3 regions of the Streptomyces sp. SS1-1 genome follow, and region 2 is predicted to be linked to each of the others. Evidence: riboswitches for the same ligand, from Rfam matches in the RefSeq annotation. Region 2 holds a riboswitch; each other region holds the start of a gene.

Region 1 (4,047 bases), 2.9 Mb from region 2:
CACCCGTCCCCGCGGTGTCCGTCACGAACAGAGCTTGGAGGCGCGCCTGCGCCAGGGCACCTCGTCGCCCGTGGCGTGACCGCAGTCGCCCTGGAGGCCCGAGCCGATCGCCGTGAAGATCTCCTCCAGTTGCCCGACCTGCTCCGGGGAGAGCCGGTCGAAGATCATCGACCGTACGGTGTCCACATGCCCGGGCGCCGCCTGCTCCAGGAGCCGCATCCCCTCGTCCGTGAGCGCCGCGACGCTGCCCCGCTTGTCCACGGGACAGTCCTCGCGCCGCACGAGCCCGTCCTTCTCCAGCCGCGAGACGCCGTACGTCAGCCGGCTGCGGGTGATCTTCAGCCGCTCGGCGAGATCGGTCATGCGCAGCCGGTGTTCCGGGGCGTCGGACAGGGTGGCGAGAATGGAGTAATACAGATGGGGCATGCCGGCCTCCTGCTGGAGCTGCCGGTCCAGCGCGTCCTCCACGAGCGCGACGGCGGCGATGTAGGCGCGCCAGGCGCGCTGCTCCTCGGGGGTGAGCCAGCGAGTCGTCATGTGCCCAGTGTAGGTTTGTTTCAAACTTGAACCAAGCCCCGTCGAAACCAGCCCCGATCCACCGAGCGGGAGAGCGCTGCCGATGCCGTCGTACCCCTACGTCCTGCTGTCCGCCGCCGTCTCCCTCGACGGCTACCTCGACGACACCGGCCCCGACCGGCTGCTGCTGTCCGGCCCGGCCGACTTCGACCGGGTCGACGAGGTGCGGGCCTCCGTGGACGCCATCCTCGTCGGCGCCGGCACCATCCGGGCGGACAACCCCCGGCTGCTTGTGAACTCGGCCGAGCGCCGGGCCGCCCGCACCGCCCAGGGCAGGCCCGCGTACCCGCTGAAGGTCACCGTCAGCGCGTCCGGCGAGCTGGACCCGGCGGCGAACTTCTGGCACACCGGCGGCGAGAAGGTCGTCTACACGACGGAGAAGGGCGCCCGGCGGCTGCGGGAGGACCCCGTCGCCGCCGACGTCGTCGCCCTCGGCGACGACCTGGACTGGCGGGCCCTGCTGACCCACCTGCGCGAGGCGCGCGGTGTCGAGCGGCTGATGGTCGAGGGCGGCGGCACCGTCCACACGCAGCTGCTGCGCCAGGGGCTCGCCGACGAGCTGCAGCTCGTGCTCGCCCCGCTGTTCGTGGGCGACCCCCGGGCGCCCCGGCTCTTCGGGCCCGGCGGATACCAGGAGGGCCGGCTGCGGCTGGTGGAGACCCGGCGCATCGAGGACGTGGTGCTCATGCGCTACGAGCCGACCGCCCCCGGCACCGGTGTCCTCCCCGCCGCCGCCGACCGGCACTGGCTTGCCCTCGCCTGCGACCTGGCCGCCGAGTGCCCGCCCTCGCCCACCGCGTTCAGCGTCGGCGCGGTCGTGGTCGCCGCGGACGGCACCGAGCTGGCGCGGGGCCACTCCCGGGAGGCCGGCGACCCCGTCGTGCACGCCGAGGAGGCGGCCCTCGCCAAGATCGCGCCCGGCGACCCGAGGCTGGCCGGCGCCACCGTCTACAGCAGCCTGGAGCCCTGCACCCACCGCGCCTCGCGGCCCACGCCCTGCGCCCGGCTGATCCTGGCGGCCGGGGTGCGCCGGGTGGTCACGGCCTGGCGCGAGCCGGACACCTTCGTCACGGACGCCGACGGCAGCGGGATGCTCGCCGCCGCGGGCGTGGACGTCCTGGTGCTGCCCGAGTACGCGGCCCGGGCGGCGGCCCCCAACGCCCACCTGGCGCCCTGACGCCCGCCCGGCGAGGCCCCCGCGGCCGGGGCCTGCGGAAAGGCGTGTGCGGCGGGCCCCCGCGATGGCGTACTATGGACACATCGCCGCGGGGTGGAGCAGCTCGGTAGCTCGCTGGGCTCATAACCCAGAGGTCGCAGGTTCAAATCCTGTCCCCGCTACTGAAGGCTCAGGGCCGGAACTCATCAGTTCCGGCCCTGAGTGTTTTCCGGCCGTCCCCCAGGTTCGCGGGGCGTCTCCGCCGTTCTCACGGAACGTGATCGCGCGAACCCCCTCCGCATAACAACTGACACACCGTCATCAGTCATGGGGGTGTGGCGGGGAAGTCAACTCGCCCGATTTGGACCGCTCATGGCCCGTAAGTCCCGGCGGAATTCGTTAATGATCAAGAGGAACGGCTTGGAATCCGTACCCCGCGTCTATTAACGTTCGATAACGCAGCGCGGTCGTCCCAGCCGTCACAAGAGGCGGCTCCGTGCGCACGCGCCGAATCCTGCGAAGGAACCGGGGAACCACCACCTTGGGGTGAATCGCGCGGATACCACCGTGGCAACACGGCACGTATACGCGCGTAGGAGACCTTCCTGCTCCGAACCCGTCAGCTAACCCGGTAGGCGAGAAGGAAGGAAAGGAGTACGCCCACGTGGCGTCGAACCGTCCTGCCCCGCATGCCTCGTTCGTACCCGGTCAGCGCACCGCCGACACCTTCGGCTACGACCGCACCGACGAGGGCCCCTTCGAGGAGTGGAACCCCACCGCGGACTCCCTCCGTCCCGTCCGCGGCAGGCACCGCGTCTCCAAGCAGCGCGGCGGGGGACTCGCCCGCAGCTCCACGGTTCTCGGCGTCGGCGTCATAGCGGCCGTCGGCGCGGGCGGCATGGCCACCGCGCAGAGCGGCAAGCCGCCGGTCGCCATCACCCTGCCCGACCTGCCCCTGATCTCCGGCGACGACTCCGCCGCGGACGACACCGCCACCGCCCTCAGCACCATGGGCGAGACCGGCCAGGAGACCGCGCAGAGCGGCTCCGACGCCGGTGAGGCACTGCGCAGCCGGATCATCGCCCAGGCCGAGTTCCAGCAGGACCAGGTCGACAGCAAGGCCGCCGCGGCCGCCGTCGCCGCCGCCGAGAAGGAGGTCGCCGAGGCGGCCGCCAAGGCGGAGAAGGAAGCGAAGGAGAAGGCCGCCGAGGCGAAGGCCGCCGCCGAGGAGGAGGCCCGCAAGAAGGCCGAGGCCGAGCGTCTCGCCGAGCTGGCCAAGCAGTACACGCTGCCGACCTCCTCGTACACCCTGACCTCCACCTTCGGTGAGGCCGGCGCCTACTGGTCGTCGGGGCACCACACGGGCCTCGACTTCGCCGCGCCGACCGGCACCCTGATCAAGGCCGTCCACTCCGGCACGATCACCTTCGCCGGCTGGGACGGCTCCTACGGCTACAAGACCGAGCTGACCCTGGACGACGGCACCGAGATCTGGTTCGCCCACCAGTCCTCGATCAGCGTCAGCGTCGGCCAGAAGGTCAACACCGGTGACGTCATCGGCCGCGTCGGCGCCACGGGCAACGTGACCGGCGCCCACCTGCACCTCGAGGTGCACCCCGACGGCAGCGCGAGCGGCATCGACCCGCTGGCCTGGCTGCGCGGCAAGGGCCTCACCCCCTGAGCACGCTCCCCACCTGATCCCCGGCGGTCCTGACGACGACCCCCCGACGTCAGGGCTGCCGGTCTTCGGTGCGCCCGCCCGCCCCTTCACAGGGAATTCATCCCCGGAGCGGAATCGGCGCCACCGCCGGGGTCGTTGATCCCTGGTATGACTGCACTGCGCAAACTCGGCTCCTCCGACCTCGAGGTCTCCCCGCTCTGCCTCGGTGGCAACGTCTTCGGGTGGACCGCCGACGAGGCCCACTCCTTCGCCGTCCTCGACGCCTACACCGAGGCCGGCGGCAACTTCCTCGACACGGCCGACTCCTACTCGGCGTGGGTCGAGGGCAACGTGGGCGGTGAGTCCGAGACCGTCATCGGCAACTGGCTCAAGGCGCGCGGCAACCGGGACGACGTCGTGATCGCCACCAAGGTCAGCCAGCACCCCGACTTCCAGGGCCTGAACGCGGCGACCATCAAGGCCGCCGCCGACGCCTCGCTGCGCCGCCTCGGCACCGACCGCATCGACCTCTACTACACGCACTTCGACAAGCCCGAGGTGCCGGTCGAGGAGATCGTCGGCGCCCTGGACGAACTGGTGAAGGCCGGCAAGGTCCGGCACATCGCCGCGTCCAACATCACCGCCGAGCGGCTGG
Region 2 (4,047 bases):
GCCACGCGCGTGTGCCCCTCGGGAGAGAGGTGGAGCCGGTCGCTGTCCCAGGCCCGGCGGTCCTGGACGGTCTTCAGGGACCACAGGTCGAGCACCGGGCAGCCGTAGCGGTCGGCGATGGCGCGGACGTGCCCGTTGTACGTGGCGATCTTGCCGCGCAGGTGCTTCAGCACGGGCACGCCCCGGGTGTCGAAGCCGGTCGTCACCATGACCGTGCCCGCCGCCGAGGCGAGCCGGGCGACGGCCCGTTCGAACCGTTCGGCCACTTCGTCGGGGTCGGTGCCGGGCCGCAGGATGTCGTTGCCGCCCGCGCAGAACGACACCAGGTCCGGGGCGAGTTCCACGGCCTTGGGGACCTGTTCCGCCACGATCTGGTCGAGCAGTCTGCCGCGCACGGCGAGGTTCGTGTACCGGAAGTCGCCCTCGGGACGCCGGTCGGCCAGAAGGACCGCGAACCGGTCGGCCCAGCCGACGAACGCCCCGTCGGGGCCGGGGTCGCCGACGCCCTCGGTGAAGCTGTCCCCCACCGCGACGTACGACCCGATCACTCTTCTGCTGTCACTCTTCGAATCGTCTGTCACGTCGGGACATGATTCACCTTCCGATGTGACCTACGCGACCGTAGGAAAGGGTTGACGAGCGGTGAGATAAGCCACTGCCAAAGCCTTCACCAAACCCGGAATACCGGTCCACGCGGGGATGTTGAGAGCCGAAACGCCACGCGTGGGTGTGCACGACAGACCGAAGGCCGGACCCGGGGATCGGGGTCCGGCCTTCGGCTGCGTGTCAGGCAGGTGGTGCGCGTGCGTGTCAGGGAGGCGCGCCGTGGGGCGGGGGTCAGCCGATGGCGACGCCCTTGGAGCGGAGGTAGGCCACCGGGTCCACGTCGGAGCCGTAGTTCGGCGTGGTGCGGATCTCGAAGTGCAGGTGCGGGCCGGTCACGTTGCCGGTCGCGCCGGAGAGGCCGATCTGCTGGCCCGCGGTCACCGTCTGGCCGCTGGAGACGGACAGCGAGGACAGGTGGGCGTACTGGGCGTAGTAGCCGTCGGCGAGCCGGATGACGACCTGGTTGCCGTAGGCGCCGCCCCAGCCGGCGGAGACGACGGTGCCGGCGCCGACCGCCTTCAGGGGGGTGCCGGTGGCGGCGGAGAAGTCCACGCCGGTGTGGTAGCCGCTGGACCACATGCTGCCCGCCACCTTGTACGAGGTGCCGACGGCGGCGGTGGACACCGGGGCGCTGAAGCCGTTGACGGTGCTCGTCTCACCGGCGCTCTGGGCGGCCGTCGCGGCCTTCTTCGGCGCGGCGGGCTTCGCGGACGGCTTGGACGGCGCGGTGGACGGGGCCGACGCCTTGGGGGCGGCGGTCGCGGCCTTCTTGCCGATCGAGAGCTTCAGGCCCGGGTGGATGAGCGACGGGTCGGAGCCGACGGCCTCGCGGTTGTCGGCGTACAGCTTCTTCCAGCCGCCGCGGACGTCCTGCTCGTCGGCGATCTTCGACAGGTAGTCGCCGCGCTTCACCTCGTAGGTGCGCGTCTTCTGCGCGGAGGTCTTCTGCGCCGGGGCCTTCTCGGCGGCGGCCGGGACGGACTGGACCGCCTTCTGCGGGGCGGACTGGCCGGTCGCGGCGTGGGCGCCGGTGGCCCCGATCAGCGGGAGCGCGAGAGCGGCGCCACCGGTTCCGGCGACGGCGATCGTGCGGGTGAGGCGCAGGGACTTGGGACGGCGATGCTTACCCTTCGCGGGCATGGCGAATTCCTCTCCGGCGCCTGCGAGGTGAGCTGTCGGGTGCGGGCTGGAGATGCCCGGCCGCGTCGGGACGCGACTTGACCCCGAGCCTGTTCCGGGACCGGAACAGGCGACGTACCTGTGGGTCCCCCGCTCCTGCCGTGTACGGGTGGGTGTGCGCGGATTCCGGTCGGCGGCAGGATTAGGCGTCCGTCCGGATTGGTGGCGAACGTAAGCGAGAAAGACGCATGGGAACAAGTGAGGGGTTCCGTCCGAATACGTTCGGCTTGATCCTTTACGGGATCCACCGGTCACCCTGCGTGCATTTCGAGAGGGCCGCCACCCTCGAATTCCCTTGCGAGAAAGGCCGATTACGTGAGCATGACGGGCGACGCACCGTCACCGATATGACGCTCCTCACGTGACCCTGCTCCAGCTTTCCCTATTCCGGAGCGAGTTGGAATGAAGGCATCAATTCGGACAGAAAGCCTGAATGCGACGGCGGCGGATATCCAGACCGATCATTACCGACATAAGGCCACTTCGCCCGTTTCAGACCATTACTCCCTTGCTGCGGCCTGTGGACAACTGCTTGGCGCACACAGCCATGTCGTATCGTCGGAGGCGCACCTCGCCGGCCTCACCGCCGAGCCGCGCCGGCGGGGACGACCGGGAGGAGCCCCCGTGACGCAGCAGATCCCGTCGACCGAGCCCGAGCTGGCCGGTGTGCGCAACTTCCGCGACGTGGGCGGCCTGCCCACCGTGGACGGACGACGGGTGCGGCACGGCGTGCTGTTCCGCAGCGGCCACCTCGCCCACGCCACCGCCGAGGACGCGGCCTTCCTCGACTCGCTGGGGCTGCACACGATCTTCGACTTCCGCAACGCGGCGGACCAGAAGCTGGAGGGTCCGGACGTCGAGCTGCCGGGCGTCCGCAATGTGAACCTGCCGCTGTCCGACCCGGCGGACGGCGCGGAGTTCTGGAAGATGGTCCGCGACGGCGATCTCGACCAGCTGCGGGAGATCCTGGCGGACGGCAAGGGCGCGGCCCGGATGATCGCCTCCTACCGCTCCATCGTCACGGAGCGCACCGGCGAGCACTCGCAGGTGCTGCGCTCCCTGGTGGAGGACAGCGTCCCGGCGCTGATGCACTGCGCGGCCGGCAAGGACCGCGCGGGCCTGTCGATCGCGGTGACGCTGCTCGCGGTCGGCGTCGAGCGGGAGGCGATCGTCGCCGACTATCTGAAGTCCAACGAGAAGCACCGCCGCTACAAGGTGCGGCGCGGCAGCGACGCGCCCTCGGCCTACTCGCCGGAGGTCATGGAGCTGCTGAGCCCTCTCTTCGACGCGCGCGCGGAGTATCTGCAGGCCGCCTTCGACACGATCGACGCGACCTGGGGCGACGTCGACACCTACCTGGAGCAGGGCCTGCGGCTCACCCCCGAGGCGCGGGAGCGTCTGCGGGGGCGGCTGCTCGACTGAGAACGAGGGGTACGCCTACTTTCCGCCGCCCGCCTCGAAGAGGAAGTAGATGAAGGCGGCGAAGACGTGCCCCACCGCGATGTAGATGATGAGGCGCACCCACAGGGCGCGGGGGAACTTCTCCTCCATGTCGGTCATGGCGTCACTCCAGGGGTGGGGCCCAGGCACAGGGTGGCCGTGGGGCTCTGCAACAGGGTGTGGACGAACAGGAGCTCGACGCCGCCGTCGTCCTCGGCGGCGAGCCGGTGCGGGGTCAGCGAGTCGAAGTGCGCGCTGTCCCCGGGGGCGAGCCGGTGCGTGGTGTCCCCGAGGCGCAGCCGCAGCCGCCCCTTGAGGACATGGAGCCACTCCTCGCCGGGGTGCACGCGCACGATGTCGCCCTGCGAGCCGTACGGCACATGGACGCGGAGGGCCTGCATCGCGCGGCCGGACACCCCGGCCTGCCAGTACGACCAGCCGCCGGCGGCGGTGGGTTCCATGTCGTGGGCGCGCACGACGGCGTCCCGGTCCGGGACCCTCTCGCCGAGCAGCTCGCCGACCGTCGTACCGTAGATGCGGGCGAGTGCCAGCAGCATCGGCAGCGACGGCTGGCGCTGACCGGTCTCCAGCCGGGAGAGATGGGCGGCCGACAGCCCGGCGGCGCGGGCCGCGCCCTCCAGCGTGAGGGCCGCCCGGCGACGCAGGGCCCGCAGCTGCGGCGCGACGACCGGTAGGGACTCGGCCGGCCCGGTCGCCTCGTCACCGGGCGGGTTCTCGGGAGAGCTCATGCTCCCATTCAGCCGCAGACTTACCTCGGGGGCAAATTTCTTGCCTCAGAGGCAAGGCCGCCACGGAGCCGCA
Region 3 (4,047 bases), 5.4 Mb from region 2:
GAAAGGCCCAGTGATGCCGACATGCTCACCGGCCGTGAACGGCAGCACCTGCAGGCTGACTTGGGGCAGCCGGGCCGCCTCCAGCAGCCGCTCCAGCTGGCGCCGCATCACCTCGGGCCCGCCGATCTCCCGGCGCAGCACCGCCTCGTCCAGCACCGCGCTGAGCCGCAACGGCGGTTCGGCGCGCAGCACTTCCTGCCGGGCCAGCCGGACCGCGACCAGCGCGTCGAGCCGTTCGTCGGTGCCGTCGTCCGTCCCGCCCGTCGCCGCCCGGGTCACCGCCCGCGCGTACTCGGGTGTCTGCAACAGCCCCGGCACCACGGAGGTCTCCAGCGTGCGCATCGCGCTCGCCTGGGACTCCAGACTGATGAAGTCCCGGTACGTCGGCGGCAGGACCCCGCGGTAGGCGTGCCACCAGTGGTGCCGGCCCGCCGCGTCGGACCCGGCCAGCGCCAGCAGCACCTCCCGCAGCCGGGCGTCCCGCACGTCGTAGGCGTCGAGGAGTAATCGCACATCGGCCGGTTTCACCCCGCTGGCGCCCGTCTCGATACGGCTCACCTTGGACTGGTGCCAGCCCACCAGGCGGGCCGCCTCGCCACTGGTGAGCCCGGTCCCGGTGCGCAACGCACGCAGTTCCGCGCCCAGTTTCCGGCGGCGGACCGCCGGGCCGTGCTGCATGGGCACCTCCTTACTCCGACCGGGCCGCCCAAATACGGTCTGCCGTCGCAGAGTTCACCGCTTCGAGCGACAGATATATGCATATCTTGGTGGATCGCCACCCGCGACCGTCGCGGTGATGGCAGTCTGGCGGCGAAGCACAGTCCGGGACCGTACTCGAACCTTCCGCTCCGTGTCGGACTGCGGTCCCGTCGGAAAGGGACGACGTCGCCATGGCAGACCATCTGGAAGCATCCGTCACTCTGCCGAGCGATCCCGCCTCGGTCTCCACGGCACGGACCTACGTCATCACCACGCTCGCCGAGTGGGGGCTGCCATCGGACACGGACGCGGCGGACACCATCCGGCTCATCGTCTCCGAACTCGCCACGAACGCCGTCCAGCACACCCTCGGGCAGTCGCCCACCTTCACGGTGGACCTCGAACTCGACCGGGACGAACACCTGCGCATCGGGGTGACCGACAGTCATCCGCGGTTCCCCAAACGGCTGCCGGCCGCCGTCCAGCAGGACAACGGCCGGGGCATGGTGATCATTCGCTGGCTGACCGCCGAGTGCGGCGGCCGGCTGCGGGTGTGGCCGACCCGGGAGGGCGGCAAGACGGTCTCCATCGAGCTGCCGTGGACCGTACCGGCCTCGCCGGTCGCGGTCGCGACGCCGCAGGAGCCGTAGGAACCGCACAAGCGCCGCGTGGTGCCGCACCGGGCGCCGCGCGGCGCGCTCCGCCCCCGTCGGCCCCGGGAGGCCCCGGAGGCGCCGGAGGGCCCGGCCCGTGCCGGGAGCCTTCCGCGCTCCGGGAGGGCGCCGGCGGGGGTGGGGGCGCCCTGCGCGCCCCCAGGGGGGTCACTTGACCCGGCCGTACCAGACGCTCCTGGTCCAGATCTTCTGCAGCCGGACCACGTCACCGCTCTTGGGGGAGTGCCAGATCCTGCCCTTACCGGCGTAGATGCCCACGTGGTAGACGTACGACCCCGAGTGGAAGAACACCAGGTCACCGGCCTTGCGGCTGGAGGCGGAGATGTGGCGGGTCTTGTTGTACTGCTGGGCCGCCGTGCGGGGCAGCTTCTTGCCGGCCTTCTTGAACGAGTACAGCGTCAGCCCGGAGCAGTCGAACCGGTTCGGGCCGGTGGCGCCCCACGCGTACGGCGACCCCTTCTTCGAGGCCGCGATCTGAAGTGCCTTCGTCGCCGGCGTGGCGGCCTCCGCCTCCGAGGCGAGACCGGGCGTCACGATCGAGCCGCCCACCGCGGCGAGAGTGAGGGCCGAGGCCGTACCGGCCCTGGCCATGAGCGACGGGACACGATTGAGCGCAGTCATGCGCAACCCTTCGTCAGCCGCCTGTGAAGGATGACCTGTCGGATTCGGGCTGGCGAAGTTGCCCGGCCGCGGTGTCGCGGCTTCACCCCAAGGGTTGCTCGGTTCGAACGAACATCCGTACCGGCGACCCGTCTTGCTCGGGTCCTCCACTCCTGCCGATCCACTCCTGTCGACCGGTCATCCGCGCGGCGGCAGGACTCGGCGTCCGCCCGGATCGCCCCGCCGCTGCGGCGGGGTCTTGTCGTCAGTCAGGGATCTTGGCGCACGGAAGAACGAAAATCCCAACGGAACCGGGGATTTGTGGTGTTACTCACCACTCACCCGTTCGGGTGGACGCTACTGCGTTCGAGGAAGTGGCCAGATGCCCGACGAGCCCCGGACCAGCGGCGGAAGGCTCGAACGGGCCCGCGCGTCCGGCCCGTGACGCAAGCCGTACGAGCGCGTGGACGGAGTGCGGAATACGCCGATGGGGGGTACGCCATTCGGTCCGTTTCGGCGCGGCGCCGGACGTCACGGCGGCGGTCCGCGCGCCCGCGACGCGGCTGGGACGCCGTCAACTGTCGGAGCGCGACGACGCCCTGACGCGAGCCGTGGCGGCGCGACCGTGTACGGGACGTGCGGCGCACACCGCGCGTGCGGGCGTGCCGCACCGCCCGCTCCGACGACGCGTCAGCGCCGGCGCGAGCGCCCCGCAGACCGGAGCCCCGGCTGCGCACCCCCAGCAGGGTGACCGCTGCGCCCGCCGCCAGGCCCTCGCCGCGCACGCACAGGTGGGTGGGCGGCGCCGACCGGCCCCGACGGCGCGTCAGCGACGGCACGTCCCGCAGATCGGGCGCCGTGCCGACGGACGCCCGGCCTAGGTAACGGTTGGTCAGCGCGCGCGTCGGCGGGGGAGTGGGGGACAGCTCGGGTGGTGACACCGTCCGTGTCCCGACCGGGGCGGCCGGGGCGGGCCTGTTCCGCTTTCGGGCGGGCGAACGAGTGTCAGCCGGGGAGCAGGGGGCGACTCGGTTGGTGGGCCGTGTGTTCCCGAAGGGGGTCCGGGCGCGCTGCGGCGGGGACGTACGGCCTGTTCGGTGGTTCCGTCGAACCGGGTTACCCGGCCGGGGCGGGCCGGAGGGCCGGCGGCGTCTCGGTGTCGGGTGTGTGCGCCATGGGGCGGGTGAACGCGCGTCAGCAGGCAGAGTGGGAGGCAACTCGGTCGGCAGGCCGTGCGTCCCCGTCCGATACAGCGGGGGTGCAGGGCCGGTCAGGTGGTTCGGCCGACCGGGGCGGGCCGGGCGGGCCTGTGCGCCTTCGGGTGTGCCAACACGTGTCAGCGGGGGGAAGCAGGGGGCGACTCGGTCGGCGGACCGTGCGTTCCCGACGGGAGTCCGGGCGACGCGGCGGCCGTGCGTCCCCGTCCGCTGCGGCGGGGGTGTACGGCCGGTTCGGTGGTCTTGTCGGACGGGGCTACCCGATGGGGGGTCGGCGAGGCGCCGCCGCCTTCGGGTGCGCGAACGCGCGTCAGTCGGGGGTGTAGGCAACTCGGGTGGCGGCACTTCCCAGTCGGAGCCCGGAGCCCGGAGCCCGGAGCCCGGAGCCCGGAGCCCGGAGCCCGGAGCCCGGAGCCCGGAGCCCGGAGCCCGGAGCCCGAACGCACCGAGCCCGAACGCACCGAGCCCGGAGCCCGAACGCACCGAGGCCATGCGTCCCCGTCCGCTACAGCGGGGACGCACGGCCGGTTCGGTGGTGCTGTCGGGTGGGGTTACCCGACGGGGGCGGGGTGGCGGGTCTGCGTCGGCTTCGGGGCGGGTGTGTTCGTCCTCAGGTGGGCGCCCAGGAGGACCGCGCCGAGGCCCAGGGCGGCCCACCAGGTCAGGGTGAGGGCGGGGCCCACCGCCGCGGCGCCGTCGAAGAAGGACACCGAGCGCAGCAGGGTCGTGCCCGCGCCCGGCGGCAGCCACTGGCCGATCGTGCCGACCGGCTCCGGCAGCATCCGCGGGGCCGACGCCGCCCCCGAGAACGGGTTGCCGATCAGCATGACGGTCGCGGCCATGAGCCCGACGCCGGC

Evidence for each region. Region 2 has a riboswitch for cyclic di-AMP ahead of F8R89_RS30160 (LysM peptidoglycan-binding domain-containing M23 family metallopeptidase). Riboswitches for the same ligand answer to the same signal wherever they lie in the genome.
Region 1: linked by a shared signal. The riboswitch ahead of F8R89_RS16900 (M23 family metallopeptidase) and the one ahead of F8R89_RS30160 (LysM peptidoglycan-binding domain-containing M23 family metallopeptidase) in region 2 are both predicted to bind cyclic di-AMP.
Region 3: linked by a shared signal. The riboswitch ahead of F8R89_RS05325 (C40 family peptidase) and the one ahead of F8R89_RS30160 (LysM peptidoglycan-binding domain-containing M23 family metallopeptidase) in region 2 are both predicted to bind cyclic di-AMP.

Annotation. Positions count from the first base shown of each region.
Region 1 is NZ_WBXN01000004.1:3,436,286-3,440,332, reverse strand. It holds gene F8R89_RS16915 (MarR family winged helix-turn-helix transcriptional regulator) at 22-537, opposite strand; gene F8R89_RS16910 (dihydrofolate reductase family protein) at 620-1,753, shown strand; tRNA gene F8R89_RS16905 (tRNA-Met) at 1,841-1,914, shown strand; cyclic di-AMP (ydaO/yuaA leader) riboswitch at 2,228-2,385, shown strand; gene F8R89_RS16900 (M23 family metallopeptidase) at 2,397-3,413, shown strand; gene F8R89_RS16895 (aldo/keto reductase) at 3,561-4,047, shown strand, end outside.
Region 2 is NZ_WBXN01000004.1:6,323,101-6,327,147, reverse strand. It holds gene F8R89_RS30165 (SGNH/GDSL hydrolase family protein) at 1-548, opposite strand, end outside; gene F8R89_RS30160 (LysM peptidoglycan-binding domain-containing M23 family metallopeptidase) at 838-1,746, opposite strand; cyclic di-AMP (ydaO/yuaA leader) riboswitch at 1,751-1,911, opposite strand; gene F8R89_RS30155 (tyrosine-protein phosphatase) at 2,410-3,207, shown strand; gene F8R89_RS30150 (DUF6126 family protein) at 3,223-3,345, opposite strand; gene F8R89_RS30145 (helix-turn-helix domain-containing protein) at 3,342-3,974, opposite strand.
Region 3 is NZ_WBXN01000004.1:936,706-940,752, reverse strand. It holds gene F8R89_RS05335 (helix-turn-helix domain-containing protein) at 1-678, opposite strand, end outside; gene F8R89_RS05330 (ATP-binding protein) at 891-1,349, shown strand; gene F8R89_RS05325 (C40 family peptidase) at 1,521-1,994, opposite strand; cyclic di-AMP (ydaO/yuaA leader) riboswitch at 1,998-2,208, opposite strand; gene F8R89_RS05320 (ABC transporter permease) at 3,742-4,047, opposite strand, start outside.